Regions from separate parts of the Pseudomonas sp. Van50 genome, predicted to be linked through region 3. Evidence: riboswitches for the same ligand, from Rfam matches in the RefSeq annotation. Region 3 holds a riboswitch; each other region holds the start of a gene.
What was found. A riboswitch is a leader RNA that binds a small molecule or an ion and turns the genes downstream of it on or off. The one in region 3 is predicted to bind cobalamin.

Region 1 (9,777 bases), 2.8 Mb from region 3:
CACGCCGTTGCGGCGTGCCGCGCAGCATCGGGGCCTGGCTTTGCACCTGCCGCTGGCGGATCTGAGCGAGCAGATCGTCGCCACCGCGCCGAACCTGGAAGGCAGCGACCCGGCGCCTCTGCGCGATGCGTCGGAGCGCTACGCGGCAGACGCCTTGCTGGCGGTCCATGCGAAGGAAGAAGGCGGCCAGTGGCATGGTACCTGGCGCCTGTGGCTGGGGGACCAGCGTGAGCAGGGTACTGCCCTGGGCGCCGATCCTGCGGCCTTGGCCGATGCGGTCATGCTCGCGGTGAGCCAGCGCCTGGCGCCGCGCTTCGTCGCCAAGCCGGGGGTGGCCACGGAGCAATTGCTGGAAGTGCAGGGCATGAACCTGGAGCGCTACGCGGCGCTGGGGCGTTTGCTCGAACCGTTCGCTGGGCAGTTGCAGCGGGTCGAAGGGGACCGGATCGTCTATCGGGTCAACGGCAGTGCCGAACAATTGAAGGCGCAACTGGCCCTGGCAAGACTGCAGGAGGTTCCAGCCGGTGAGGCCGTCGCGCCGGTGCCGGTCGCGCCACCCGCCGCCGATGGCTCGGCCCCGGTTGCAGCACCTGCGCCAGCACCGGCCGCCAATTTGCGGTTCCGCTGGTAGGTTGTCTTTCTTTATATAGCTAGGAGTGGTTCATGGGCGATACGCGGCGTTGGTTCTGGTTGGGTGGGGTTGCCCTGCTGTTCGCGCTTATCTATTTGCTGCATCCGATCCTCACACCGTTCCTGGTTGCGCTGCTGTTGGCCTATCTGTTCGATCCGGTGGTGGATCGCCTGGAAAAACTCGGCCTGTCGCGGACCTGGGGCGTGGTGGCGGTGTTTGCGCTGTTCACACTGATCGTGAGCGCCCTGTTACTGGTGCTGATACCGATGCTCGCCAAGCAACTGGTGCGCCTGTACGAGTTGGCGCCGCAGATGCTCGATTGGTTGCAGCACAGCGCGATGCCGTGGGTGCAGTCGAAATTGGGCTTGGCCGACGGTTTCTGGAAGTTCGACAAGGTCAAGGCCGCCATCAGCGAGCACATGGGCCAGACGACCGATATCGTTGGCGTGGTGTTGAGCCAGGCGACGGCCTCGGGCCTGGCGTTGATCGGCTGGCTGGCAAACCTGGTGCTGATCCCGGTGGTGGCTTTCTATCTGCTGCGGGACTGGGACCTGATGATGGCCAAGATCCGCAGCCTGCTGCCGCGTCAGCGCGAAGAACGCATCATGACCCTGACCGGCGAATGCCATGAGGTCTTGGGGGCGTTCGTGCGCGGGCAGTTGCTGGTAATGGTGGCCCTGGGTTTCATCTACGCGGCCGGCTTGATGCTGGTGGGGCTGGAGTTGGGGTTGTTGATCGGCTTGATCGCCGGGCTGGCGGCCATCGTGCCGTACATGGGCTTTGTGATTGGTATCGGTGCGGCGTTGATCGCCGGGTTGTTCCAGTTCGGCGGTGACTTGTACCCGATGGTCGGCATCGTGGCGGTGTTCATGGTCGGGCAAGCCCTGGAGGGCATGGTGCTGACGCCGCTGTTGGTGGGCGACCGCATTGGCCTGCATCCCGTGGCGGTGATCTTTGCGATCCTGGCCGGTGGCGAGTTGTTCGGTTTCACCGGGATCCTGCTGGCGCTGCCGGTGGCGGCGGTGATCATGGTGCTGGTGCGGCATATGCACGATCTGTACAAGGATTCGGACATTTATAGCGGCGCTGAAGACCCTGATCTGTAGGGCGAATGACCGGCGGGGTGTCAGGGAAACTGACGCTCCGCGCCCTTGCTGCTGCAAACCTTTGATTTTGCTCGTGGTCCGGCGCATTGTGCGGTCCGCGCCACGGGTATAAACTTTGCGCACTTTACACAGAGGCCACTAACGGTTCCTTGGGAACTGTTCAGTCAGCATGAAACCGATTCAGCTGCCCCTAGGTGTGCGTCTGCGTGATGACGCTACCTTTATCAACTACTACCCAGGCGCCAATGCCGCTGCACTCGGCTATGTCGAGCGGCTCTGCGAAGCCGACGCCGGCTGGACCGAAAGCCTGATCTATCTGTGGGGCAAGGACGGGGTAGGGCGCACGCACCTGTTGCAGGCGGCTTGCCTGCGGTTCGAGCAGTTGGGCGAGCCGGCCGTGTATCTGCCGCTGGCTGAATTGCTGGATCGCGGCGTTGAAATCCTCGACAACCTTGAACAGTACGAATTGGTCTGCCTGGACGATCTCCAGGCCGTGGCCGGCAAGGCTGACTGGGAAGAAGCGCTGTTTCACCTGTTCAATCGGTTGCGCGACAGCGGTCGGCGCTTGTTGATCGCCGCCTCGACGTCGCCTCGGGAGCTGCCGGTGAAACTGGCGGATCTCAAATCCCGTCTCACCCTGGCGCTGATTTTCCAGATGCGCCCGTTGTCCGACGAAGACAAACTCCGTGCCTTGCAGCTACGCGCTTCCCGACGTGGCCTGCACCTGACCGATGAAGTCGGGCATTTCATCCTCACCCGTGGCACCCGCAGCATGAGCGCATTGTTCGAGCTACTCGAGCGCCTCGACCAAGCCTCGCTCCAGGCCCAGCGCAAGCTGACTATTCCTTTTTTGAAAGAAACTTTGGGCTGGTAGAACCGTTGTGAGTAGTGGCTCATGGCCTGTTCTGGACGCGGCGAAACCCGCGGTCCTGCTGGGTTGCAGGCTGCGTGACGTTCAAAATGGGCTTAAGCGCTTAGATGTAAACGTAAAACCGAGAAGTCACATTTGCATCGATTGAATTTGCAAATGAGGTTGATAGAAGGCATAGTCTCGCCATCTTTACTACTTCAGCCACGGTCGTGCCCATGCTAAATCGCTTCGCACCCCTCGTGCCTCTCGCACTCGTTACCCTGTTGTTCGGTTGCGCTGCCCACTCTCCAGTGTCCCAGCAAGCGCCACAACCACAGGTCCGGAATTCCGTTACCGCCCAGTCTTCCTCCGTTGCGTTCCAGGAAGAAATGGCCTCCGACAAAGAACTCGCAGCCTTCGCCGGCAGCAAGCCTTACCAGCTTCCAGTACTGGCTGACAGCATCCTGGAACGTGGCATGTCGCTGATCGGTACCCGCTACCGTTTTGGCGGTACTTCTGAAGCCGGCTTCGATTGCAGCGGTTTCATCGGTTATCTGTTCCGCGAAGAGGCTGGCATGAACCTGCCGCGTTCCACTCGCGAAATGATCAACGTGAACGCCCCACTCGTAGCGCGCAATCAGCTGGAGCCCGGTGACCTGCTGTTCTTCAGCACCAACGGTCGTCGCGGTCGCGTCAGCCATGCCGGTATCTACCTGGGCGACAACCAGTTCATCCATTCCAGCAGCCGCCGCAGCGGTGGCGTGCGGATCGACAGCCTGGGCGACAGCTACTGGAGCAAGACCTTCATCGAAGCCAAGCGCGCCCTCGCCATGGCACCGACTGTGGTCACTGCTCGCAAGTAAGCACACAGTTTGTAAGGCAAACTTAAAGTCTTACTTGAAGTTTGCCACATAGTCGCTAGAATCCTTGATCATTGATTGATGGCAATCCGCCTGCGTACTACGCAGGCGGATTTGTTTTCATGCCCACGGCAGAAAAGCCGCATCCAGATCAGGATTGTTCTGCATATGTCGACGTCGGCCCGCCTCGCGCTCATCTTCCTCGCCGCACTGCTCAGTGCGTGCGCCAGCCGAACCCCGCCGCCAGCACCTGTGGTACGGGCCCCGGTGGTCTTTGCCCCCTCGCAATCCTTTTCCCCTGCCGCCGAAGACGTCCTGTTCCGGGCCCTGGGCCTGGTAGGGACGCCGTACCGCTGGGGCGGCAACACGCCGGATTCGGGATTCGATTGCAGTGGCTTGATCGGTTATGTGTACCGCGACGCCGCCGGTATTTCCCTGCCGCGCTCCACGCGCGAGATGATCGGCATGCGCGCGCCGGATGTCGGCAAGAACGCCTTGCAGACCGGCGATTTGATTTTCTTCGCTACCAACGGCGGCTCTCAGGTCAGCCATGCCGGGATCTATGTCGGCGAGGGGCGCTTCGTCCACGCACCGGCCACGGGCGGCACGGTCAAGCTCGACAGCTTGTCCAAGGCCTATTGGCAAAAGGCTTACCTGGGCGCCAAGCGTGTGTTGCAGCCGGAGCACCTGGCGCGTAATCCCTGAGGACGCTCTTGTGGCGAGGGAGCTTGCTCCCGCTCGGTTGCGCAGCAACCGTCAGAGCCCAAAGGCTGCTTCGCAGCCCAGCGGGAGCAAGCTCCCTCGCCACAGGGGGCCTTCACAAGTCTTGAGTGGTGTTACTGACCCGAGACCCGCCAGATCTTGTTCCCCACATCATCAGCCACCAACAAACCACCCTGCTTGTCGATTACCACGCCCACCGGCCGGCCTTGGGCTTTTTCGTCGGCGTTCAGGAAGCCGGTCAGCACATCCACCGGTTGCCCCACGGGTTTGCCGCCGTTGAACGGTACGAAAATCACTTTATAGCCACTGTGGGGTTTACGGTTCCAGGAACCGTGCTGACCAACGAAAGCCCCTTCGGTAAACGGTGCAGGCAGGGTGCTGCCTTCAGCGAAGGTCAGGCCCAGTGAGGCGGTATGGGGGCCGACAGCGTAGTCCGGGGCGATGGCCTTGGCCACCAGGGCCGGGTTCTGTGGTTCGACCCGGACATCGACGTGTTGCCCGTAGTAGCTGTAGGGCCAGCCATAGAACGCGCCGTCCTTGACCGAGGTGATGTAGTCCGGCACCAGGTCGCTACCGATCTCATCCCGTTCGTTCACGGCCGTCCACAGGGCTCCGCTGCGGGGTTCCCAGGCCAGGCCGTTGGGGTTGCGCAGGCCTGAGGCGAAGATTCGGTGATTGCCGCTGGCCCGGTCCACTTCCCAGATGGCGGCGCGACCTTCTTCGGCCTCCATGCCATTTTCCGCGACGTTGCTGTTCGAACCGGTGGTGACGTACAGCTTGCTGCCGTCGCGGCTGGCGATCACGTTCTTGGTCCAGTGATGGTTGAGGGTGCCGCCCGGCAGGTCGACGACCTTGGTCGGCTGCGCCTTGATCTGCGTGTCACCGTCCTTGTACGGGAAGCGGATCAGTCGGTCGGTGTCGGCCACGTACAGGTCATTGCCCACCAGGGTCATGCCGAACGGCGAATTGAGGTTTTCCAGGAATACCGTACGGGTTTCGGCGATGCCATCGTGATTGGCGTCGCGTAATAGCGTGATGCGGTTGGGGCTGGGCACCCCGGCACCGGCGCGGCCCATGACCTTTTTCATCACCCAGCCACGGATGCCCTTGCTGTCGTCTGGCTTGGGCGGGGCGTTGGTTTCGGCCACCAGCACATCGCCATTGGGCAGCACGTAAAGCCAGCGCGGATGGTCCAGTCCTTCGGCGAACGCGCCCACTTGCAGGCCCTGGGCCGGGGTCGGCTTGGTGCCTTGCGGCCAGCCGATGGCTTCGGCGATGTTGACGGTGGGGACCAGGGTCTTGTTCGGTTCCGGCAGCTTCGGCGCAGGACCGGTGCCATCGGACACTTGCAGTGTGGAAGACTCGCCACAAGCGACAAGCCCGGCGGCAAGGGCGACGATCAGAAGATGGGGTGGCTTGAGCATGCTGGCTTCCCTATGAATGCATGTGGTTATTCATAGAGAAGCGTAGACGCACGGATGGTTCAAACTGCGCGCAAAACCTTGTGGGAGCGAGCTTGCTCGCGATGGCGGCAGGACAATCAAGATTGATGTTGCCAGGTGCGTCGCTATCGCGAGCAAGCTCGCTCCCACAGTAATGAGTCAGCCATGGGCCTGCTTGAACAGCACGGCAATGCCTGGATGGTATTGGCCGGCCTCGTTGCGCAACTTGCGATAGGCGTATGGGAAGTACCAGGCCACCGCGCAAGTGTTTTCCTTTTGCAGGTCGTCGATCATGTCCTGCAGTTCTTCGGGCGTGGCGCTTTGCTGGGCTTTTTGCGGCGAGACGAACAGGCAGCCCAGCTTCAGGTCGCTGGCGTAGCTGATGCGCTTGGCATCGCTGGTGGCTTCCGACAGCGGTTGAGTCAGGTTCAGGTTGTTGACCTTGGGCCAGCGTTGGGTGGCCTGGATGAAGGCCCGCTCATCGGTGCTGGCGATGAACAGGTCGGCGCTGACGTTGCGTTCGCCTTCTTCGTTCTGCTTGCGGGTCGGCGCGTTCTGCAGCGTGACCATCTCGGCCATCCAGGCAGCGGCCGACAGCAAGCTGAGATTGGCTCGTTCATCGAACCAGTAGGGGGTGTCGTTATCGCCGCGCACCGCGTTGTAGCGGTCGATACAATCAAACCAGCGTTCCAGCACCGGGCGCAGGAATTCCAGTTTCGGATTGCTGATGAGCATGCCTTGCATGTTTTGCCCTCTTGTTCTTGTGATATCGGGTCGTAATGTCGCTTTGATATCACTTGCCGCAGGATCACACAAGATTGGCGTCATTTTATTGATCGGCGCCAATGAGTGCCCCGACAGGCGGCTTTAATTGACGCTCCACCCCCAACCCTCTAACCTTCGCCGCTTGTTTCAGGTGCTCTGTGACTGTGTTCGACAGAGTGAAACAGGGAAGCCGGTGAGTGCATACGAACCCGGCGCTGCCCCCGCAACGGTAAATGAGTCAACGCTGTGCCTAAGCCACTGTGTCGCATGACATGGGAAGGCGCGCAGCCCGGCGCCACGCCGCTCATGAGCCCGGAGACCGGCCTGATTCATCCAACGGCATCACGGTGGGCGATGCCAGGCTTGCTGCCGTCTTTTTTTGTGCCCCGCCCGCCGTTATCCAATCCCAACGGAGAGCTCCCCATGACCGACACCCCTGATCGCGATGAACGCCACCTGGCGCGCATGCAGCGCAAGAAAGCCGTGATCGACGAGCGCATCGCCAACTCGCCGAACGAATGCGGCTTGCTGCTGGTGCTGACCGGCAACGGCAAGGGCAAGAGCAGCTCGGCGTTCGGCATGCTGGCACGGTCCATGGGCCATGGCATGCAATGCGGTGTGGTGCAGTTCATCAAGGGACGCAATAGCACCGGTGAAGAGCTGTTTTTTCGCCGCTTCCCGGAGCAGGTGCGTTTTCATGTCATGGGTGAAGGTTTCACCTGGGAAACCCAGGACCGCCAGCGCGACATCGCCGCCGCCGAAGCCGCCTGGGCCGTATCCCGTCAGTTGCTCAGCGATCCGTCCATCGGCCTGGTGGTGCTCGACGAATTGAATATCGCCCTCAAGCACGGCTACCTCGACCTCGATCAGGTGCTCAGCGATCTGCAGGCGCGTCCGCCGATGCAGCATGTGGTGGTGACCGGTCGCGGCGCCAAGCCGGAGATGATCGAGCTGGCCGACACCGTGACTGAAATGGGCATGATCAAGCACGCGTTCCAGGCGGGTATCAAGGCGCAGAAAGGCGTCGAACTGTGAGTGACCCTTGCCTGACAAGCCGCCACTGTCCGGCGGTGTTGATCGCAGCGCCGGCCTCGGGACAAGGCAAGACCACCGTCACTGCGGCGCTGGCCCGGTTGCATCGCAACCAGGGACGCAAGGTGCGCGTCTTCAAGTGTGGCCCGGACTTCCTCGATCCGATGATCCTGGAGCGGGCCAGCGGCGCGCCGGTCTATCAATTGGACATGTGGATGGTCGGCGAGCAGGAAAGTCGCCGGCTGTTGTGGGAAGCCGCCGCCGAAGCGGACCTGATCCTGATCGAAGGGGTGATGGGGCTGTTCGACGGCACCCCGTCCAGCGCCGATCTGGCGCGGCATTTTGGCGTACCGGTGCTGGCGGTGATCGACGGTACGGCCATGGCCCAGACCTTCGGTGCCTTGGCCCTGGGCCTGGCCCGTTATCAACCGGACCTGCCATTCGCCGGGGTCTTGGCCAACCGGGTCGGCACCTTGCGTCACGCGCAGTTGCTCGAAGGCAGCCTGACCGAAGGCCTGCGCTGGTACGGCGCGCTGTCCCGGGAAACCGGCATCGAATTGCCCAGCCGTCATCTCGGGTTGGTCCAGGCCAGTGAATTGAACGATCTCGACCTGCGCCTCGACGCGGCGGCCGATGCCTTGGCCAGTAGTTGCGAAGTGGCGCTGCCGCCGGCGGTGGAGTTCGCCGCGCCGCAGGTGATCGCCGTTGAGCCGTGGCTCGCCGGGGTGCGCATCGCCGTGGCCCGTGACGAAGCGTTCGCCTTCACCTATGGCGCAAGCCTTGATCTGCTACGGGCCATGGGTGCGCAGTTGAGCTTTTTTTCACCGATCCATGACACCGAACTGCCTGAGGCGGACAGTCTTTATCTGCCTGGCGGTTATCCGGAGCTGCACCACCTTGCGCTGGCTCGAAATAAGCCGATGCTGGCCGCGATCCGTGCCCACCACGCCGCCGATAAACCGTTACTCGCCGAATGCGGCGGCATGTTGTATCTGCTCGATTCATTGACCGATGTCGACGGCGTGCGCGCCGAACTGCTGGGTTTGCTGGCCGGTGATGCGCAGATGCAAAAGCGCCTGGCGGCCTTGGCATTGCAGTCGGTGGATTTGCCGGAAGGCAACCTGCGTGGGCACACCTATCATCATTCCCTGACCAGTACCGAGGTTGAACCGATTGCCCGTGGCCATAGCCCCAATGGCGGGCGAGGGGCGGAGGCGGTTTTCCGGCAGGGGCGGATGACGGCTTCCTATGTGCACTTTTATTTTCCGTCCAATCCCAGGGCGATTGCCGGGCTGTTTGCGCCAGATCTTGAGGCCGCCTTCGCGAGCAAGCCCGCTCCCACATTTGATCACCTGAACCCTGTGGGAGCGAGCTTGCTCGCGAAGCGGCCATGACCGACAACGCTTTCTCCCAGGCCGAACGCGATGCGGTCTACCGCGCCATCGCCGAGCGCCGCGACATGCGCCATTTCAGCGGCGGCACGGTAGAGCCGGCCCTGTTGCGCCGTCTGCTGGAAGCCGCGCACCAGGCCCCCAGCGTCGGCCTGATGCAACCGTGGCGATTCATCCGCATCAGCGACCGCGCCTTGCGTGGGCAGATCCGCCAACTGGTGGAACAAGAACGCATTCGCACCGCCGAAGCCCTGGGCGAGCGCAGCGATGAATTCATGAAGCTCAAGGTCGAAGGCATCGATGATTGCGCCGAAGTGCTGGTGGCGGCGTTGATGGAGGATCGCGAGCGGCACATCTTCGGTCGTCGGACCTTGCCGGAAATGGACCTGGCCTCGCTGTCCTGCGCCATCCAGAACCTGTGGCTGGCCTCCCGCGCCGAAGGGCTGGGGATGGGCTGGGTGTCATTGTTCGAACCTCAGGCCCTGGCCGACCTGCTGGGCCTGCCCGCCGGGGCCAAGCCGCTGGCGATCCTTTGCCTGGGCCCGGTCGAAGGGTTTTACCCAGCGCCGATGCTCGCCCTGGAAGGTTGGGCGCAACCGCGTCCGCTCAATGAACTGCTGTATGAAAACCGTTGGGGAGTGAGCCCATGAGCGTGGCGTTGCTCAGTGCCGCTGCGGTGGCGCTGGATGCGCTGTTGGGCGAGCCTCGGCGCTGGCATCCGTTGGTGGCGTTCGGCGGCTTTGCCGATCGCATCGAACAGCGTTTCAACTCAGGCGGACGTGGCTGGCGCAGCCACGGGGTGACGGCTTGGGTGATGGCCGTGGTGCCGTTGACCTTGCTCGCCACGGCCCTGTCCTGGGCGCCGATGGTGGGCTGGTTGGTGGATATCCTGGCGTTGTATTGTGCCCTCGGCCTGCGCAGCCTCGGCGAGCATGTCGAACCGGTGGCGCGGGCACTGCGCAGCGGTGATCTGGAGC
Region 2 (9,777 bases), 3.4 Mb from region 3:
TTTTGCCGTCGTCGCCGACGAAGTGCGCAGCCTGGCCGCCCGCAGCGCCGAGGCCGCCCAACAGACGGCGGCATTGATCGCCGATTCGTCGAGCAAGACCCAGCGCGGCATGATCATCGCCGGCCGGACCGCCGAATCGCTGAAAAACATCGTCCACGGAACCAGCGCGGTTTCCAACCTGGTTTCGCTGATCTACCAGGCCTCCAGCGAGCAGGCTTCGGGTTTGCAGCAGGCCAGCATCGGCTTGGAGCAGATCGATGAAGTGACGCAGAAAAACCAGTCCAACTCGCAAGAGTGCGCGGTGGCGGCCAAGGATCTTTCGGAGCGGGCCTCACTGATGCAGCGTGTGCTGGGACGTTTCAAAGTCAAAAGGGGTGGGCTAAAGCACAAGACTTCCGATTGAAAAAGCGGATAATGGCCGCCTATTTTTTGCTCGTGATGCTGGTAATCCCGTATGGAAATCAAGGTCAACTTTCTCGACAACCTTCGACTTGAAGCCAAGTTTGATGACTTTACGGTGGTGGCCGATCAACCTATCCGCTACAAGGGCGACGGCTCGGCCCCCGGGCCGTTCGATTACTTTCTGGCTTCATCGGCGTTGTGCGCGGCTTACTTTGTGAAGTTGTATTGCCAGACACGCAATATTCCCACCGATAACATTCGCCTGTCGCAGAACAATATTGTCGATCCGGAAAATCGCTACAACCAGATCTTCAAGATCCAGGTCGAGCTCCCGGCGGATATCAGCGACAAAGATCGCCAAGGCATTCTGCGCTCCATCGACCGTTGCACGGTGAAGAAGGTCGTGCAAGCCGGGCCTGAGTTTGTCATTGAAGAGGTGGAAAACCTCGACGCCGATGCCCAGGCGTTGCTGATGCCCAATTCGGTTTCCCAAGCCGGCACTTATATCGCCGGCAAGGACCTGCCACTGGAGCAGACCATCGCCAATATGTCGGGCATTTTGGCGGACCTGGGCATGAAGATCGAGATCGCTTCGTGGCGCAATATCGTCCCCAATGTGTGGTCGCTGCACATTCGCGATGCACACTCGCCGATGTGTTTTACCAATGGCAAGGGCGCGACCAAAGAGAGCGCACTGGCGTCGGCGTTGGGCGAGTTTATCGAGCGACTGAACTGCAATTTTTTCTACAACGATCAGTTCTGGGGCGAAGACATCGCCAACGCGGCGTTTGTGCATTACCCGGACGAGCGCTGGTTCAAGCCTGGCCGTAAAGATGCGCTGCCGGCGGAAATCCTCGACGAGTACTGCCTGAACATCTACAACCGCGACGGCGAGTTGCGTGGCTCCCACCTGATCGATACCAACTCGGGTAATGAAGAGCGCGGCATCTGCTCGCTGCCGTACGTGCGCCAGTCGGACGGCGAGGTGGTGTATTTTCCGTCCAACCTGATTGAAAACCTGTTCCTGAGCAACGGCATGAGCGCCGGTAACACGCTGGCCGAAGCTCAGGTGCAATGCCTGTCGGAAATTTTCGAGCGCGCGGTCAAACGCGAGATCATCGAAGGTGAATTCGCACTGCCGGATGTACCGGCCAACGTGCTGGCGAAGTACCCGGGAATCATGGCCGGTATTCAGGCGCTGGAAGAGCAGGGGTTCCCGGTCCTGGTGAAGGATGCCTCCCTGGGGGGCGAATTCCCGGTGATGTGCGTCACGTTGATGAACCCGCGTACCGGCGGTGTGTTTGCCTCGTTCGGCGCACACCCGAGCCTGGAAGTGGCGCTGGAACGCAGCCTGACCGAATTGTTGCAGGGCCGCAGTTTCGAAGGCCTCAACGACTTGCCCCAGCCGACGTTTGAAGGTCATGCGGTGACCGAGCCGAATAACTTCGTCGAGCACTTCATCGACTCCAGCGGCGTGGTGTCGTGGCGCTTCTTCAGCGCCAAGTCAGATTACGAATTCGTGGAGTGGGACTTCTCCGGCCAGGGTGAAAACTCGAATGCCGAGGAGGCCGCGACCTTGTTCGGCATCCTCGAAGGCATGGGCAAGCAAGTGTACATGGCGGTCTACGAGCATATCGGCGCGAAAGCGTGCCGCATCCTGGTGCCGGGCTATTCGGAAATCTATCCCGTGGACGATCTGATCTGGGATAACACCAACAAAGCGCTGTTTTTCCGCGCCGACATCCTGAACCTGCATCGCCTGGACGAAGACGAACTGCAAGCGCTGGTCGAGCGTCTGGTGGAAAGCGAGCTGGACGACTACACCGACATCACCACCTTGATCGGCATCGAGTTTGATGACAACACGGCTTGGGGCCAGTTGACGATCCTGGAGTTGAAGCTGCTGATCTATCTGGCCTTGCAGCAGTACGAAGAGGCGAAGGAAGCGGTGGAAACCTTCTTGCAGTACAACGACAACACGGTTGAGCGCGGGTTGTTTTACCAGGCCGTGAATGTGGTGCTGGAGATGAAGCTGGACGAAGACCTGGAGCTGGAAGACTACGAGGCCAATTTCCGCCGGATGTTCGGCAACGAGCGGATGGATGCGGCGATCGGCTCGGTGGACGGCAGCGTGCGCTTCCATGGCTTGACGCCGACCAGCATGAAGCTGGAGGGGCTCGATAGACACCTGCGCCTGATCGACAGCTACAAAAAACTGCACGCGGCGCGGGCCAATGTGTCGGCTTTATCTTCGGGGCTCGCCCCGTCGCTTGGCTAAACTCAGCGCTTGCATAGGGTTCGGTTTTTTCCGAACCCCGAGATTCAGTCAAACGGAACGAAAGCGCAGGATCTGCGCGCCGTCGAAAGGGTCGATCAGGTAATGGGCGTGCACGCCGAACGTATCCTGCAAGCGTTGCGGGGTCAGCACCTCAAGAGGTTTGCCGAGGGCCACCAGCCGGCCCCGTTCCAGTACCGCCAGGCGATCACAGGTTAACGCCTGGTTCAGGTCGTGCAGGGCGATGACCGTCGTGACGGGTAGCGCTTGCACGACTTTCAGGATGGCGAGCTGATGCTGGATATCCAGGTGATTGGTGGGTTCGTCCAGCAAGAGAATCTGCGGGCGTTGGGCCAGGGCCCGAGCGATGTGAACGCGTTGACGTTCACCGCCGGACAGACTGTGCCAGGTGCGGTTTTTCAAGTGCGCCGCATCGACGTCCCACAGCGCCTGCTGGACGATGGCCGCGTCTTCGTTTGACCACGGACTCAAGGCTGACAACCACGGCGTTCGGCCCAAGGCAACGGCATCGAACACGCTGATCGCATCCAGTGTGTCGGCTTGTTGCTCAACCACAGCCAGGGTCTGCGCGACGGTTCGCCGTGCCAGCGTCTTGAGGGGCTGGTTGTTGAGGCGAATGTCGCCCCGGCTGGGGGCGCGCACGCCCGCCAGCAGTTTGAGCAGTGTGGATTTTCCCGAACCGTTGGGCCCGACGAGGCCCAGGGTTTCGCCCCGACGGATGTCCAAGTGGATATCGTGCAACAACTCGGCGTCCCGCACATGGAACCCTAGGGCGGAACAACTCAGCACGGATTCGCCGATGACAGAGGTGACGGCATTCATCGGGCATTTCTCCGACCGATCAGGATCAACGCGAACACCGGAGCACCCACCAGTGCAGTGATGACGCCGACCGGGATGACTTGGCCTTTGATCAGCGTTCGCGAGAAGACATCGGCGGCGATCAGGAACACCGCGCCACCCAACGCACTCGCTGGCAACAGGCGCGCATGCCGGGTCCCCAGCAACAAACGCACGGCATGGGGAATGACCAACCCGACGAAACCGATGGAGCCCACAATCGACACCATCACCGCTGTCACCAGTGCCGCGCAGCTGATCAGCAGAAATTGCACCCGGCGTACCGGAATGCCAAGGGAGGCGGCCGAGTCGGCGCCAAAGGTAAAGGCGTCCAGCGCCCGCCGGTGCCACAGGCACACCGCAAGACCGATCAATGCCACGGGCACCGACAGCCACACCGACGGCCAACGGACCCCACTGAGATTTCCCAGCAACCAGAACATGATGCCGCGAGCTTGTTCGGAGCTGGCGGACTTGGTAATCAGAAACGCGGTGAGCGCATTGAACAACTGCGAACCGGCAATCCCGGCCAGGATGATCTGCCCGGTGCCAGCGGGTGAGCGGCTGGCACGGGCCAGCAAAACGACCACGGCGAACGCGGCAACGGCCCCGGCGAAGGCCCCGACCGACAACGAAATCAGCCCCGCCCCAATGCCCAGCAGCGCCACCAGTACCGCGCCTGTCGAGGCGCCGGCGGAGATGCCGAGCAGGTAAGGATCGGCCAACGGGTTACGCAACAGCGATTGCAAGATCACCCCGCAGGTCGCCAGGCCCGCACCGCAGGCCGCCGCCACCAGCGCACGGGTCAGCCGGTAGTTCCAGACGATGCCTTCGTCTATCGGGTCGAGGGCATAACCTGCGGCCCACAGTTTGTTGGCCAGCACCTGGAACACCACACTCGGCTCGATACTCGTCTCACCGATGGCCACGCCGGCAATCACTGCCAGGAGCAGCGCCGCCAACGCCAGCAACGTTCGAATCAGCGTCGGAATCATTTCGGCAGGTCGTAGCCGCTGATGGCCGTCGCCAGGGTTTCCAGGCCGTCGAACATTCTGATGCTCGCTTGCATGGCCATCGCATCGAGAATGATGATGCGGTTGTTTTTCACCGCGTCCATATTGCGGGTCACCGGGTCACTGCGCAGGAATTGCAGCTTCTTTTCATGGTCATCAGCCGGAAAGCGTCGGCGATCCATGCGGGCAATGACCAGGAAGGTCGGGTTGGCCTTGGCGATGGTTTCCCAGCCGACGGTCGGCCATTCCTCATCGGATTCGACCACGTTGCGCACGCCCAGGGTACTGAGCATGAAGTCAGGAATGCCCTTGTGCCCGGCCACATAGGGGTCGATATCCAGACTGGCGCTGGAGAACCAGAACAGCGCGCTCGTCTGCTTGAGGTCCTTGGCCTGCACCGTGGCGATAGACTTCGCCAGGCTCGCCTTGAGTTGGGCATTCAACTGCTGGCCACGCTCCTGTACGTCGAAGATTTCAGCCAACTGGCTGATGCTCTTGTAGATGCTGTCGATGCGAAACGCCTCCAGCCGCGTGCCGTCCGCACCGACCAGATTATCCTTGGCTTCGCAATCGGAGGGCATCAGGTAGGTCGGGATCTTCAGTTCGTGAAACTGCTGGCGGGTACCGACCACCCCTTGCGGCCCGACCATCCATTCCAGTTCCACCGCCACCAGTTGCGGGCGTTTGCCGATCACCGCCTCGAAGCTCGGCTCGTTATCAGCCAGGCGTTCGATCTTGTCGTTCTGCGCCTTGTATTTCATCTGCACATCGTTGAACCAGAGCGAAGTGCCGACCACCTTGTCGCTCAACCCCATGGCATAGAGCATTTCAGTGCCGGCCTGGCCGATGGTCACGGCGCGACTGGGCGATTGCTCGAAAGTCAGCGTGCTGCCGCAGTTCTCGAGGGTCAGGGGATAGTGAGTTGGAGCCGCGTGGGCGAGGCTCGGCAGACCCAGGGCGATGACAAGGGGGGCAAGGCGGGGCAGCAGCATGACGCAAACTCCAGTTGACCGTACACGGAGCAGGGGACGGACTGGAAAACACATCATCGAACGCTGCCGCTGAAGCACTGAAGTGCCGATCGGCCCAGTGACGCGCAACGCAAGGATGCCCTTCCCGGACACCCCGCCGGTTAGTGATTGACTTGGCCGGCAGGTCTCCTGACTGATGCGTCATCGCCTGGCTCCAGCCTTCCCGGGGCGATCCCAGTGGCCATTGAGGAGCAGGCTCAGCACCTACAGTTGCGGGGGCAGTTCCGTTTGATGCCGTGCGTGGCATCTCGGATTCCCTATTAGTCCCGTGGGGGAACCGGCGCTGGGCATGGTAGTCGATCAGGGTGTTTATCACCACTCGCCACTGAGAGGTCTTCTCCTGGCGTCGTACGGTTGCGGGAATGATTTTCCGGAGGTGCGGCATAGCGCCGCTTCTTGCTATTCTGGTCGCCCTCTTCATGGACGAACACTGAGACAAACCATGGCTAACTACACCCCGTCACACATCGGGAAGATATTGCTGGGCCTGCTGTTTGCCCTGATTGGTATCGGTTTGTTGAGCATTGCCATCAATCTCACGCTTGAGCGACGCGAGTTTCTCGACCGCGCACAGACCGCCGATGGCATCGTCAGCCACTTGAATGCCGGTGGTTCGCATCCTGAGATCGCCTTCACCACGAGCAGTGGTGAAAAAATCTCCTACCCCCAGGGCGGCTTCATTTTCGGCTATCAGCAGGGTCAGCCGGTGCGGGTGCATTACCTGCCCGAGCAGCCTGCCAACAGCGCCATCGTCGATGACTTGGCCGCGCTGTGGGGCACTTCCGGGGTCCTGGGTCTTATCGGTCTGGTGTTCACGCTGGTCGGTCTGGCAAAAGCTATCCGTCAGCGCGGTCGCGGTGCGGTTCATTCACATAAAGGACTTTAACGTATGAGCTACAACATCCCGATCCCGGTCAATGAAAGTCGCTGGCAGTATCAGACCGCCAGCGGCGGCGGCCTGACCGTGGTCATGGTGGCGGGCAGCGGCGGTTCGATCATCCTGCGTTCGCCCGAGGGCGAGGACATCAGCTACCGCTACGGCGGCGTCGGAGTCGGTGCCGGATTCGGCGCGCGGCTGCCGCGTTTCGGCAAGATCAATATCCAGATCAAGGGCAAGGGTGTGGCTGCGGCCGGCGCGGCGGAGGCGTTTCCCAGCACCGGCAAGGTGTTTGTCAGCGATGCCTTGGTCGCTCGTGACCTGACCAGTGACGATATCACCGGACCTTGCATGTACACCGAAGTAGGGGTGGGCCTGGGAATCGGCGGCTCGGCCACGGCGCTGTTGTTCGGGCTTGATCCCAAGTTGCTGGCGTTGTCGATGGCACTGAATTCCAACCCGGCGACCTCGCTCATCGCTTCCACCCTGGTCAACCAGCGGCTGGCGAAGTCGGCCAAGGGGGCGGTGGTCATGGCCGGTATAAACGCTGGCCTGCAGGCCGGTGGCGGCGCTGCGATTTACATAGGCTATCTGTTCTAGTCGGATTGTGGAGTAATGCCACGGCTATCCCGGCATGCATGCCGGGATGCCCACTCCACAATGCCTGCGTTCGGCCAGCGTGGTTAACGGGGCGCCCCAGATCAAGATCAAAAGCGAGGCGGCCTGACAGCCGGCCTGGCTCTCCCGCTCGTACACCTGTCAGATCTGTGGGAGCAAAGCTTGCTCGCGAGGCGGCCTTATAGCCGACCTGGCTCTTCCGGTCCTAGTGCGATCCCATTGTGGGAGCGAGCTTGCTCGCGAAGACGGCGGTACATCCAACGCTGATGCAAGCTGATCCACCGCTATCGCGAGCAAGCTTTGCTCCCACAGGGATTTGCAGTGGCCGAAAATCTGTAGATCGTCACCGACCCAATGTGTGCGAGCTTGCTCTCGAAGGCGAGGGCACATTCAACGCAGATGCAAGCTGATCCACTGCTATCGCGAGCAAGCTTTGCTCCCACAGGGATTTGCAGTGGCCGAAAATCTGTAGATCGTCAGCGACCCAATGCGTGCGAGCTTGCTCGCGAAGGCGAGGGTACATTCAACGCAGATGCAAGCTGATCCACTGCTATCGCGAGCAAGCTTTGCTCCCACAGGGATTTGCAGTGGCCGCAAATCTGTAGATCGTTCCCGATCCAGTGTGGGAGCGAGCTTGCTCGCGATGACGGTGGTTCAGTTACATAAATGCCGGAGTGAGGGCATGCCGAGCCCTAGCGAGGCACCGAGTGGCGGCCACACTGAATGGATTCTGGAAATCGAGGCATGCATCAAGTCCAGTCATGCACCTCACTGGAAGGTGATTTCGTGACCAGTTGCAGACGAAGCGCGCAGTGTACGCAGCCCTGCAAACACTATCAGCACCATGGCCAGGCCCGCGACAATCGCGACGCCGAACCCTGTCTGGGCGCCACAGGCGTCGATGACCAAGCCCGCCAATACGCCGCCGAGCGCTACGCCGATGCTGACGCCGGTCGACATCCACGTAAACCCTTCGGTGATCCTGGAAGGCGGAACAATCATCGTACCGAGATTCATGATGATGACCATCGTTGGCGCAAACGACATGCCTGCCAAAAATAGCATTCCGGAAAGGACATAGACGTTCGGTGAAAGAATGGGCAACACAGCAGTGACCGCCGTTACCAGCGAGCCGATAAAAAACTGCTGATCAATCGGCATGGAAGCCCTTAAGGCGCCGAACGTCAGGCCAGCGATCAGTGAGCCGAGGGCATAGGTTGCCAGGATGAAGCTGGCAGACGCCGGCCAGCCCTGTGCGTTGGCGAAGGCGACAACCGCCACGTCAACGGATCCTCCAATGACGCCCATCGCCAACAGTGCCAGCACGATGGTAGGAACGCCGGGGATAAGCAAGGCCGACCCTGTACTCCTCGCCGTGCCCACGACCACCTTCGGTTCCGTCTGCCGCTGCATGAGAAACGCCGTCACGCCGACTATCAACAACAAGACCGCAGCAAGGGGCCCGGCTTGGGCGAAAAAACTGATGCTCAAACCAATGGCAAGTGGTGGGCCGATGACAAAGGCCAGTTCAGTTATAACGGTATCCAGGGAAAAGGCTGTGTGTAGCTGTGGCTTGCCACGGAAAAGTTGTATCCAGCGTGCCCTTATCATGGCGGGCATGCTTGGCATCGTGCCCGCCAATGCCGCGAGAATGAACAGTAATGTGACCGGAGCGCTCATATACACGGCAATGATCAGCGCGAGCAGCATACTGGTGCTGAAGGCCGCCAAAGGGGGTAGAACCCGGCGTTGCCCCCGCCGGTCGACGAGTTTCGATACTTGCGGACCGATAAGCGCAGTCGCCAGGGTGTAAGTGCCGGCGACCGCGCCTGCCAGCCAATAAAGTCCTGTCTGCTGCACCAGCATGGTGATGATGCCAATGCCGATCATTGCCTGTGGCAGACGGGCAATGGCGCTCGTAATCACTAGCCCGATGGCGCCCGGGGCGGAGAAAAGTTCGCGGTAGGGGTTTGCCATGATGCTTCCTTTATCATGTGACACTGATGAATAACCCGCTGCCTGTGACACAAACTGATGGGACGGCAAACCGGCGGCTGGTCATTTGAGCACGCCTGCGAATGGGCCGTTACACGTTATTTGGGCAGGCCAGTTATTCAAGCAAACGAAGCCCAGGCGGAGGCGGGCGACGGATTGATATCGGACGGTTCTGAATTGCAACGAGATGCTCCAACGCAAAAGCCCCGCATCGCGGGGCGATAACGGGGCTTTTTGGATACTGCGTGGAGCGGCGTGGCGGGTTAGACGTTAAAACGGAAGTGCATCACGTCGCCATCCTTGACGATGTATTCCTTGCCTTCCAGACGCCATTTACCCGCTTCCTTGGCGCCCGCTTCGCCCTTGTACTGGATGAAATCCGAGTAGGCGATGACTTCGGCGCGGATGAAGCCTTTTTCGAAGTCAGTGTGGATCACACCGGCGGCTTGCGGTGCGGTGGCACCCACGCGGACGGTCCAGGCGCGCACTTCTTCGACACCGGCGGTGAAGTAGGTCTGCAGGTGGAGCATCTCGTAGCCGGCGCGGATCACGCGGTTCAGGCCAGGCTCTTCCAGGCCCAGGGCCTCGAGGAACATGTCTTTCTCTTCACCGTCGTCCAGCTCGGCGATTTCCGCTTCGATCTTGTTGCAGACCGGAACGACCATGGCGCCTTCTTCCTCGGCAATGGCCTTGACCACATCCAGG
Region 3 (9,777 bases):
CCCGAACACGACCTGTACATCACCGATCCGAACTACCGCGGCCAGGCCACGCCGCTGTTGGCGATGCCGGGGCAGAACGACGATGTGGGCAGCGTCCTCAGCCTGTGGCTCGATTACCGTGACAAGCGCAACGAGTACGAGGCCTTGCGCCGCGACAACTATGCCGAGCTGCCGGCACCGAGCTGGTCGACGCTATGGGCCGGCAACGACAACGCGCTGCTGAGCATTTTCCGGCATTTCGACAGCGCTTCGGTCACCAAGGGGCTGATCGGGGAGGTGCCGCAGACGATGTGGCTGTTCGACTTCCCGTTGCTGGAGCGTACCTATTATCAGTTGGCGGTGAATTTCGACGTGTTCGGCAACGTCTCCCACCAGGCCCAGACCCGGTTGTATTTCGATTTGATCCGCAACGGTGCGGAGCAGAACTTCCTGCGCCTGATGCCGGCCGACTCCCGGGAAGGCTACCTCGACGACTGGTACCAGGCCGGTGGCAAATTCAAGATGTGGCTCGATTATGAGGCCATCGACGATGACAAGCCGACCGCCCTCAAGCTTGACGAACGCGACCCCAAGGGTGATTTCGCCCAGCAACTGCTGGTCCGTTATGGCGATCTGAACGCGCATCCCGATCCGATCAACCGCTGCGACGGTGCCTACTGCTCGCGCCCGAACATCGACCCGGCGCTGCAAAACGCCGAGCAGGCCCTCAGTCGGCTGGTGTCGCGCCCAGCGGCGGGGCTCAAGGTGATCGACCAACTGCCGGAAGCGACCCTGTTGCGCATCGAAACCGCCAGCGGCCAACGTGAGGTCTACAGCCTGCTGCGCAACCGGGCCCACAGCAACGTGGCGTTCCTGCTGGGCGAGGAAACGCGCTATCAGCCGGGGCTGGACACGCTGACGGTCTACCCGGGCGTGCTCAGCAGCTATCCGAACTTCATGTTCAACATTCCGGCCGGGCAAGTGCCGGCATTCGTCGAGGCCATGGAACGTGCCCAGGATGAGCCGGCGTTCGAGCGGATTGTCGAGCGCTGGGGGATTCGCCGCAGTCACCCGCAGTTCTGGTATTACTTCCATGACCTGAGCCAGTACATCCAGGAAACGGAGCCCGTGGAAAGCGGTGTGCTGGACATGAATCGCTACCAGAACCTCTGATCGGCCTGTCCGGCGGCAAACCCCGTGCCGTCGGACGCTTTCCTGACAAAAATACTAGGACTTTGTCCGGCGCGATGATTGGCGTAAACTGCCGTCAAGCCTGCGAGGAGTTTCCATGACCGCCATTACCATTACCGATGCCGCCCACGATTACCTGGCCGACCTGCTGTCCAAGCAGAACACCCCGGGGATCGGGATCCGCATCTTTATCACCCAGCCCGGCACCCAGTACGCAGAGACGTGCATTGCCTACTGCAAGCCGGGAGAAGAAAAACCCGAAGACACCGCGTTGGGGCTCAAGAGCTTCACCGCGTACATCGACTCGTTCAGCGAAGCCTTCCTGGACGATGCGGTCGTCGACTACGCCACCGACCGCATGGGCGGCCAGCTGACCATCAAGGCACCGAACGCCAAGGTGCCAATGGTCAACGCCGACAGCCCGGTCAACGAGCGCATCAATTACTACCTGCAAACCGAGATCAACCCGGGCTGGCCAGCCACGGCGGCCAGGTTTCGCTGATCGATGTGGTGGAAGACGGCATCGCCGTGCTCCAGTTCGGCGGCGGCTGCCAGGGCTGCGGCCAGGCTGACGTGACCTTGAAGGAAGGCATCGAGCGCACCTTGCTCGAGCGCATTCCAGAGCTCAAGGGCGTGCGCGACGTGACCGACCATACGCAGAAAGAAAACGCCTACTACTGATAGGTGTTCGCTGCGGAGAGTGTGTGGCGAGGGAGCTTGCTCTCTCGCCACCATCGTTTCAGTCGTCAGCCTGTATCCACCACCCCTGTGGGAGCGAGCTTGCTCGCGATAGCGGTGGGGCAGCCTGCGATGATGTTGAATGTGCCGTTGTTATCGCGAGCAAGCTCGCTCCCACAGGGATCGGGGCTGTGTCAGGGCCGGTAGAGATGCGCATGTCCGGCGCGGTACAGCGACGACTCGCTGAACACGTCATTGCCCAGCACACGCCCCACCAGGATCAGCGCCGTTCGGCGGAAACCCTTGGCCTGCACCTTCTCGGCAATATCTGCCAGCGTCCCCAGCACCCAATCCTGATCCGGCCATGTCGCCCGGTGGATCACCGCAATCGGGCAATCCGCGCCGTAGTGGGGCCGCAGTTCGTCGACGATCTTTTCCAGGTGATTGACCCCCAGGTGAATCGCCATGGTCGCCCCGTGCTGTGCCAGGTTGCCCAGTTCTTCCCCAGCGGGCATCGGGGATTTATCGGCGTAACGGGTGAGGATCAGGCTCTGGGAGATGTCCGGCAAGGTCAGTTCGGCACCCAGCAGGGCGGCGCAGGCTGAGGTCGCGGTCACGCCCGGGATGATTTCGAAAGGGATGTCCAGTTCCCGCAGGCAACGAATCTGTTCGCCGATGGCGCCGTACAGGCTCGGGTCGCCGGAGTGCACCCGGGCCACGTCCTGGCCCTTGAGATGGGCGCTGCTGATCAATTCGATGATCTGTTCCAGATGCAGCTCGGCGCTGTTGATCACCTGTTCGGCACAATGGCCTTCGAGGACGGCGGTTGGCACCAGCGAGCCGGCGTAGATGATCACCGCGCACTGGCGGATCAGTCGCTGGCCTTTGACCGTGATGAGGTCCGGGTCGCCGGGGCCGGCGCCGATGAAGTACACGGTCATGACCGGCTCCTGTGAAAGGTGGGTGAGCGTCGCCCAGATGAAGATCGCTCATGATCCTGGGCGGCGATTATCGGGATTTACGCCACGACCGCCAATGCCAACGTGCTCATGGGGCCTGTTTGACGGGGAATCAGCAGGGTTGCGGGCGTCGTGCCCAATTGATCGGCCAAGGCCAGGGCGGCGCTTTCGGCGATGCCGTAGCAACCGGTTTGCGCGAAGGCGATCTCGGAACGATGGCTGAGCCGCCGCTCGTAACCGGCCAACTGTTCGGCACTGAAGCAGGTCAGCGGCAAGGCCAGTTGCCCGGCCAGCTCCAGCAGCCCGGGCTCGTCACGCTTGAGGTCGATACTGGCCAGGGCCCGTACCTGTTGAAGTTCGATGCCGTGGGCCAGCAACGTCTGTTCGAGCAAGGCCCGCAGCGTGCTGGCGGGGCATCCGCGCTGGCAGCCCAAGCCGATCACCAGGATCGACCCGGTGCTCATGCGTCGTGGTGGGCTTGGCCGTCACGGCGAAACAGCCAGGCGCTGATCAGGCCCAGGGCCAGCCAGAAGGCGACGTTGGTCACCTGCGAGGCGATCTTGAACTGGCTTTCCAGCGCTTCGGGCGCCAGCATCGAGTGGACTTCGGGCTGCGGCGCACCGATAACGTGGGGCACCAGCAACGTCGCCACGCCCAGCAGCTTGAGCAGCCAATGCCGGCCGAAGGCAATCAGGGCAATGCCCACCGCCGTCGAGGCCGCGGTGCCGATCCACCACATCTGCCGCTGGGCCAGGTCGGCCGCTGCGGTGCCGGGCAATTCCGGGGGCAGGCCGAGGGTGGGTGCCAGGACGAAAGTGGCATAACCGGCCAGGCCCCAGAGCAGACCCTGGGAGGTGCGAGTCGGTGTGCGCAAGGTGTACAGGCCCGCGAGCATCAGGGCAAAACCCACGGCGACCACCAGGTTGCCGCCGGTGGTGGACAGCACGCGCTGCCAGCCATCTTCCGGCTCCCAGGCCTCGGCATCATGGGTGTGGGCCACACCGTCGGTGTGCTCATGGACCTCGGTCGCCGGGGCCTTCTCGAAGGTTTCCGCCTGGAGAATCAGCGGCGATACCCAGAAACTCTGCAACAGGGTCAGCAGCAGGGCGGCCAGCAAGCCGCTGAAACCGGCGGTCTGCGCGATACGCTTGATCATGTCGTCAGTTCTCAATGGCAGGGGAAGGCGGCGCTGTGGCGGGTATCGTGGGCGGCGTTGTGCACCGCTTCGATGTGGGAGAAACCGGCGAAATAGACCAGCCCCGCGCCCAGGATCGAAGCCAGGATCGCGGCGCTCAGGCGTTGGCTCAGGGTGGTGGTGCTGCTGGCGGTGCGGGCGGTGCTGCTGCTGATGGTCGACATGGCGCTTCCCTCTGTTTTTGTTCCGTGGGGATGCGAGCGCAATGAGACCCCGGGCGAAAGATCGCCAAGGTTCGAACAGCGCCCGCCCACCGCGGGTTTGTTGATGCTTGAGTCATGGGCCGGTCTCCGGGCTCGCGAGGGGCAGGGGCTGGGCCTTGCCTGCAAGCATCACCTTCCCATGCGCCCTTGTAGCAGGGCAGACACAGTGGTTCAGACGCTTCGCTCGCTTACCGTTGCGGGGGCAGCACCGGACTGACGTGGCTTTGGAGTAAAGCACACGATTCACCGGTTTCCCGTTTCACCCTGTGAAGGGCACCCGTAACTAGGCGCACAGGAGAGCATGGGTGGGGCGGGGCCGTCAATGCACAGGGGGCCGCTGCGCAGCCCATCGCGAGCAAGCTCGCTCCCACAGGGGGCTGCGGGATCCAATGTGGGAGCGAGCTTGCTCGCGATGGCGGCGGCAAAGACACCGCAGAACTCACTTGCGGAGATTGACCCGCCCCACACCCTGCGTAGCCTTGCGCCTTCGAGGTTCTTCGGCCTGTGCCGAAGCTAAGAAGGGAACGCGGTCCAAGCCGCGGCTGCCCCCGCAACTGTGAACGGTGAGGTTTCTGCAAGGCCACTGTGCATGCCCTTTTACCAAAGGCGCACGGGAAGGCGCAGCCATTGCCAGTCGAAAGACTGGCCCGCCGTCAGCCAGGAGACCTGCCTCGAGACAGATTCTCACTACAACCGGGCGGGGTGATCCGGTGGCGAAATCTTCCGTGCACACCTGTGCCCGCGGTTGTCGTCCCGTTTGCCCGCCACCTTGCCAAAGGGCATCCGATGAAAACACTGGCCAAACTCCCCGTCACCATCGTCACCGGCTTTCTCGGCTCGGGTAAGACCACTTTGCTGCGGCACATGCTCGACAACGCCCAAGGCCGGCGCATCGCCGTGATCGTCAACGAGTTTGGCGAGCTGGGTATCGACGGCGAGATCCTCAAGCAGTGCGCCATCGGTTGCACCGAAGAAGAAGCCAACGGCCGCGTCTACGAACTGGCCAACGGCTGCCTGTGCTGCACGGTGCAGGAAGAATTCTTCCCGGTGATGCGCGAGCTGGTGGCCCGGCGCGGCGACCTCGACCATATCCTGATCGAAACCTCCGGCCTGGCCTTGCCCAAGCCGCTGGTCCAGGCCTTTCAATGGCCGGAAATCCGCAGCGCTTGCACGGTCGATGCGGTGATCACTGTGGTCGACAGCCCGGCCGTTGCCGCCGGCACCTTCGCCGCCTTCCCCGACCAGGTCGATGCCCAGCGCAAACTCGATCCGAACCTGGACCACGAATCGCCGCTGCACGAACTGTTCGCCGACCAACTGGCCAGCGCTGACCTGGTGATCCTCAACAAAGCCGACCTGATCAGCCCTGAAGACCTGGCCAAGGTTCGCCTGGAAGTCGCCGAAGAGCTGCCGCCGGCGGTCAAGGTCATCGAAGCCAGCAGCGGTCGCCTGCCGCTGGACGTGTTGATCGGCCTGGGCGCCGGTTCCGAAGAACACATCGACGGCCGCCACAGCCATCACGACCATCACCACGATGGCGACGATGACGACCACGATCACGACGCCTTCGATTCCATCTCCATCGAGCTGCCCCAGGCCGACGAAAGCCTGTTGCTGGACGCGCTGACGCAACTGGTGGTCCAGCACGGTGTGCTGCGGGTCAAGGGTTTCGCGGCGATCCCGAACAAGCCGATGCGCCTGCTGATCCAGGGCGTTGGCACGCGTTTCGACAAACATTTCGACCGCCAGTGGGGCGCCGAGGAAGCGCGGGTCACCCGTCTGGTGCTGATCGGCCAGGCACTCGATGCCGCACTGCTCGAAGCGCAGTTGCGCGCCGCCCTCAGCGCCTAAGCCATGCACCTGCTCAGGACCCAGCCCGGCGGTTTCGTGTCGGATGACAACATTGCCGACCTCGGGCAAACCCCCGCCGAACTGGTGATCCTGTGCAGCGGCGACTCCAGCCTGGCGCTGCTGGCCGAAGCGGCGAAGCAATTGCCGGGCGATTATCCGGAGTTTCGCCTCGCCAACCCGATGCAGGTGCAGAACCACGCCTCGGTGGATCTGTATTTCGAAGACGTGCTGCGCCACGCCAAGGTTATCCTGTTGTCGCTGCACGGCGGCATTGGCTATTGGCGCTACGGCATCGAGCGCCTGATGGACCTGGCCGGGCGCGGGGTGAAGCTGATCCTGGTGCCGGGGGATGATCGACCGGACCCGGAGCTCAGTGACCTGAGCAACGTGGCCGTCGAGGACCGCGACCGGCTCTGGCAGTTCTTGCGCCAGGGCGGCCTGGGCAATGCCCTGGACCTGTTTCACAACCTCGGCAGTCAGTGGTTCGGCCGCGATTATCCGTGGGCCGAGCCGCAGACCCTGCCGCGCACGGCGATCTATCACCCGAAGAAAACCAGCGCCAGCCTCGGCGATTGGCAAGCCGAGTGGAACGCCGGGCAACCGGTGGCGGCGGTGCTGTTTTATCGTTCCCACTTGCAAGCGGCGAACACCGCGTTCATCGACGTGTTTTGCCAGCGCCTGCAAGCGGCGGGGCTCAATCCGTTGCCGATTGCCGTGGCGAGCCTCAAGGAGCCCGGTTGCCTGGCGCGGGTGGAGGACTGGTTGGATGAAGTGGAAGCGGGGGTGATCCTCAATACCACCGGCTTCGCTCAATCCAGCCCCGAAGCCCCGCACTTGCGACCGTTTCGCCGCAATATCCCGGTGATTCAGGCCATTTGCGCCCAGGACAACGAACCGGGCTGGCGCGCCAGCGAGCAGGGCCTGGGGCCACGGGATCTGGCGATGCACATTGCCTTGCCGGAGCTGGACGGGCGGATCATCAGCCGCCCCATCAGTTTCAAGGACCTGGCCTGGCGCAGTGAGCGCAGCCAGAGCGACGTGGTCTGCTACCGCGCCGTACCCGAACGCATGGATTTTGTCGCCGAGCTGGCCCAACGTTGGACCACCCTGGCGCGCCTGCCCAATGGGCAGAAGCGTGTGGCGCTGATCCTCGCCAACTACCCGACCCGGGACGGACGCATCGGCAATGGCGTCGGCCTGGATACGCCAGCGGCGGCCTTGAATATCCTGCGGGCCATGCAGGCCGAGGGCTATCCACTGCCGGCCGAACTGCCGGCGAGCGGCACTGCGTTGATCCAGCAATTGCTCGGCGGGGTCAGTAACGACCTGGACAGCCTCGACCTGCGTCCGTGTCACCAGAGCCTGGCCCTGGATGCCTACCTGGCCATGTTCGACGCGCTGCCCGAGGCCAATCGCCAAGCGGTGCTGGCGCGCTGGGGCTCGCCCGAGCAGGATCCGATGTTCCGCGACGGCTGCCTGATGGTCGCCGGCCTGCGCCTGGGCCTGACCTTCGTCGGCATCCAGCCGGCGCGAGGTTATCAGGTCGATCCGAGTGCGGTGTACCACGACCCGGACCTGGTGCCGCCCCACGGTTACCTGGCGTTTTATTTCTGGTTGCGCCACACCTACGGCGTCCACGGGGTGATCCACGTCGGCAAGCACGGCAACCTCGAATGGCTGCCGGGCAAAGGTGTCGGGCTCTCGGAAAATTGCTGGCCGGACGTGCTGTTGGGGCCATTGCCGAACATCTACCCGTTCATCGTCAACGACCCGGGCGAGGGCGCCCAGGCCAAGCGTCGCACCCAGGCGGTGATCATCGACCACTTGATGCCGCCGCTGACCCGGGCCGAAACCTACGGACCGCTGCGTAACCTCGAGCTGCTGGCCGACGAATACTACGAGGCGCAATTGCTCGATCCGCGCCGCGCCCGGGAACTGCAACGGGACATCCTCAACCTGGTGCGCGAGACCCACATCGACCGCGAGCTGCAACTGGATGCCGGCCTCGACAGCGATGCTGACGCCGCGATCTGGCTGCCACGCCTGGACACGTACCTGTGCGACTTGAAGGAGTCGCAGATCCGCGACGGCCTGCACATTTTTGGCGAATCGCCCAGCGGACGACTGCGCATCGACACCCTGCTGGCGTTGCTGCGCATTCCCCGGGGCGACGGCAAGGGTGCGCAGTCGAGCCTGCTGCGGGCGCTGGCGAAGGCGTTCGGGCTGGGCTTCGATCCGCTGGATTGCGCCCTGGCCGAACCCTGGATGGGCGACTGTCCCGAGGCATTGCGCCGGATCAGCGCCGAGCCCTGGCGCAGCGCCGGCGATACCCGCGAGCGCCTGGAGCTGTTCGCCGCGCAGTTGATCGAGCAGGCGTTGGACGGCGCGGTTGAGCAGCTCGACGCGCCGGGTTGGGAGGTGGTGGGCGGCATCATTGAAAACCTGCGAGCCGTCGTGGCGCCACGCCTGGACGCCTGCGGTCCGGCGGAAATGCATGGCCTGCTCGATGCCTTGAGCGGGCGCTTCGTGCCGGCCGGCCCCAGCGGTGCGCCGAGTCGCGGGCGCCTGGATGTGTTGCCCACCGGGCGCAATTTCTTCTCGGTGGACGTGCGCAACCTGCCCACCACCACGGCGTGGCGCATCGGTTTCCAGTCGGCGAACCTGATCCTTGAACGGCACTTGCAGGACCACGGCGATCACCTGCGCCAGCTCGGCCTGTCGGTGTGGGGCACTGCCACCATGCGCACCGGCGGCGACGACATCGCCCAGGCCATGGCGTTGATGGGCGTGCGTCCGGTGTGGGCCACCGGCAGCCAGCGAGTCGATGACTTCGAGATCCTGCCGCTGAGCCTGCTGGACCGGCCGCGGGTCGATGTGACGCTGCGGGTGTCCGGGTTCTTCCGGGACGCCTTCGCCAACCTGATCCGCCTGTTCGATGCCGCCGTGCAGGCTGTCGCCGCCCTCGATGAGCCGGACGACCTGAACCCCTTGGCGGCCAAGGTGCGTGGTGAGCGCGAAGCGTTGCTGGCATCGGGCCTTGAGCCTCAAGACGCGGCGCGCCAGGCCGGCTGGCGGATTTTCGGTGCCAAGCCCGGTGCCTATGGCGCGGGTGTGCAGGGTGCGATCGACGGTCGCTTGTGGCAGAGCCGCGAAGACTTGGCCGAGGTGTACCTGAACTGGGGGGGTACGCTTATGGCGGCAGCGATGAAGGCACCGCGGCCCGGGAGCAGTTCTCCCGACGCCTGAGCCAGGTGCAAGCGGTGCTGCAGAACCAGGACAACCGCGAGCACGACCTGCTCGATTCCAATGATTACTACCAGTTCCAGGGCGGCATGCTGGCAGCGGTGGAGACCCTCAGCGGGGAAGCCGCGGCCAGCTATCACGGCGATCACAGTCAGCCGGACCTGCCCAGGATCCGTACCCTGAAAGAAGAACTCAACCGCGTCATCCGTTCCCGTGCGGCCAATCCGAAGTGGATCGACGGGGTCAAGCGCCACGGCTATAAAGGCGCGTTCGAACTGGCGGCGACGGTGGACAACCTGTTCGCCTTCGACGCCACCACGCAGCTGATCGACGATCACCAGTACGCTTTGCTGGCCGATGCCTACCTGCTCGATCCGGACACCCGGGATTTCGTCCGCCAGCACAACCCCGACGCCCTGCGGGACATGACCGAGCGCCTGCTCGAAGCGCAGCAGCGGGGGATGTGGCAGGAACCGGG

Region 1: another riboswitch for cobalamin. It lies ahead of cobO (cob(I)yrinic acid a,c-diamide adenosyltransferase); the one in region 3 lies ahead of ACZ5M5_RS11505 (CbtB domain-containing protein).
Region 2: another riboswitch for cobalamin. It lies ahead of ACZ5M5_RS25730 (ABC transporter substrate-binding protein); the one in region 3 lies ahead of ACZ5M5_RS11505 (CbtB domain-containing protein).

Annotation. Positions count from the first base shown of each region.
Region 1 covers NZ_AP024343.1:5,377,015-5,386,791, reverse strand. The annotation lists gene ACZ5M5_RS23020 (DUF2066 domain-containing protein) at 1-631, shown strand, start outside; gene ACZ5M5_RS23015 (AI-2E family transporter) at 664-1,737, shown strand; gene hda (DnaA regulatory inactivator Hda) at 1,907-2,611, shown strand; gene ACZ5M5_RS23005 (C40 family peptidase) at 2,824-3,450, shown strand; gene ACZ5M5_RS23000 (C40 family peptidase) at 3,616-4,152, shown strand; gene ACZ5M5_RS22995 (PQQ-dependent sugar dehydrogenase) at 4,284-5,594, opposite strand; gene ACZ5M5_RS22990 (hypothetical protein) at 5,772-6,356, opposite strand; cobalamin riboswitch at 6,510-6,719, shown strand; gene cobO (cob(I)yrinic acid a,c-diamide adenosyltransferase) at 6,801-7,412, shown strand; gene ACZ5M5_RS22980 (cobyrinate a,c-diamide synthase) at 7,409-8,803, shown strand; gene bluB (5,6-dimethylbenzimidazole synthase) at 8,800-9,450, shown strand; gene cbiB (adenosylcobinamide-phosphate synthase CbiB) at 9,447-9,777, shown strand, end outside.
Region 2 covers NZ_AP024343.1:5,958,055-5,967,831, reverse strand. The annotation lists gene ACZ5M5_RS25750 (methyl-accepting chemotaxis protein) at 1-403, shown strand, start outside; gene ACZ5M5_RS25745 (OsmC domain/YcaO domain-containing protein) at 455-2,680, shown strand; gene ACZ5M5_RS25740 (ABC transporter ATP-binding protein) at 2,729-3,520, opposite strand; gene ACZ5M5_RS25735 (FecCD family ABC transporter permease) at 3,517-4,533, opposite strand; gene ACZ5M5_RS25730 (ABC transporter substrate-binding protein) at 4,530-5,543, opposite strand; cobalamin riboswitch at 5,685-5,879, opposite strand; gene ACZ5M5_RS25725 (DUF3592 domain-containing protein) at 6,025-6,468, shown strand; gene ACZ5M5_RS25720 (hypothetical protein) at 6,472-7,059, shown strand; gene ACZ5M5_RS25715 (MFS transporter) at 7,846-9,054, opposite strand; gene ychF (redox-regulated ATPase YchF) at 9,336-9,777, opposite strand, start outside.
Region 3 covers NZ_AP024343.1:2,586,142-2,595,918, forward strand. The annotation lists gene ACZ5M5_RS11480 (fatty acid cis/trans isomerase) at 1-1,152, shown strand, start outside; partial or broken gene nfuA (Fe-S biogenesis protein NfuA) at 1,268-1,851, shown strand; gene cobM (precorrin-4 C(11)-methyltransferase) at 2,043-2,789, opposite strand; gene ACZ5M5_RS11495 (cobalamin biosynthesis protein) at 2,867-3,271, opposite strand; gene ACZ5M5_RS11500 (CbtA family protein) at 3,268-3,963, opposite strand; gene ACZ5M5_RS11505 (CbtB domain-containing protein) at 3,975-4,166, opposite strand; cobalamin riboswitch at 4,267-4,501, opposite strand; cobalamin riboswitch at 4,679-4,893, shown strand; gene cobW (cobalamin biosynthesis protein CobW) at 4,992-6,056, shown strand; partial or broken gene cobN (cobaltochelatase subunit CobN) at 6,060-9,777, shown strand, end outside.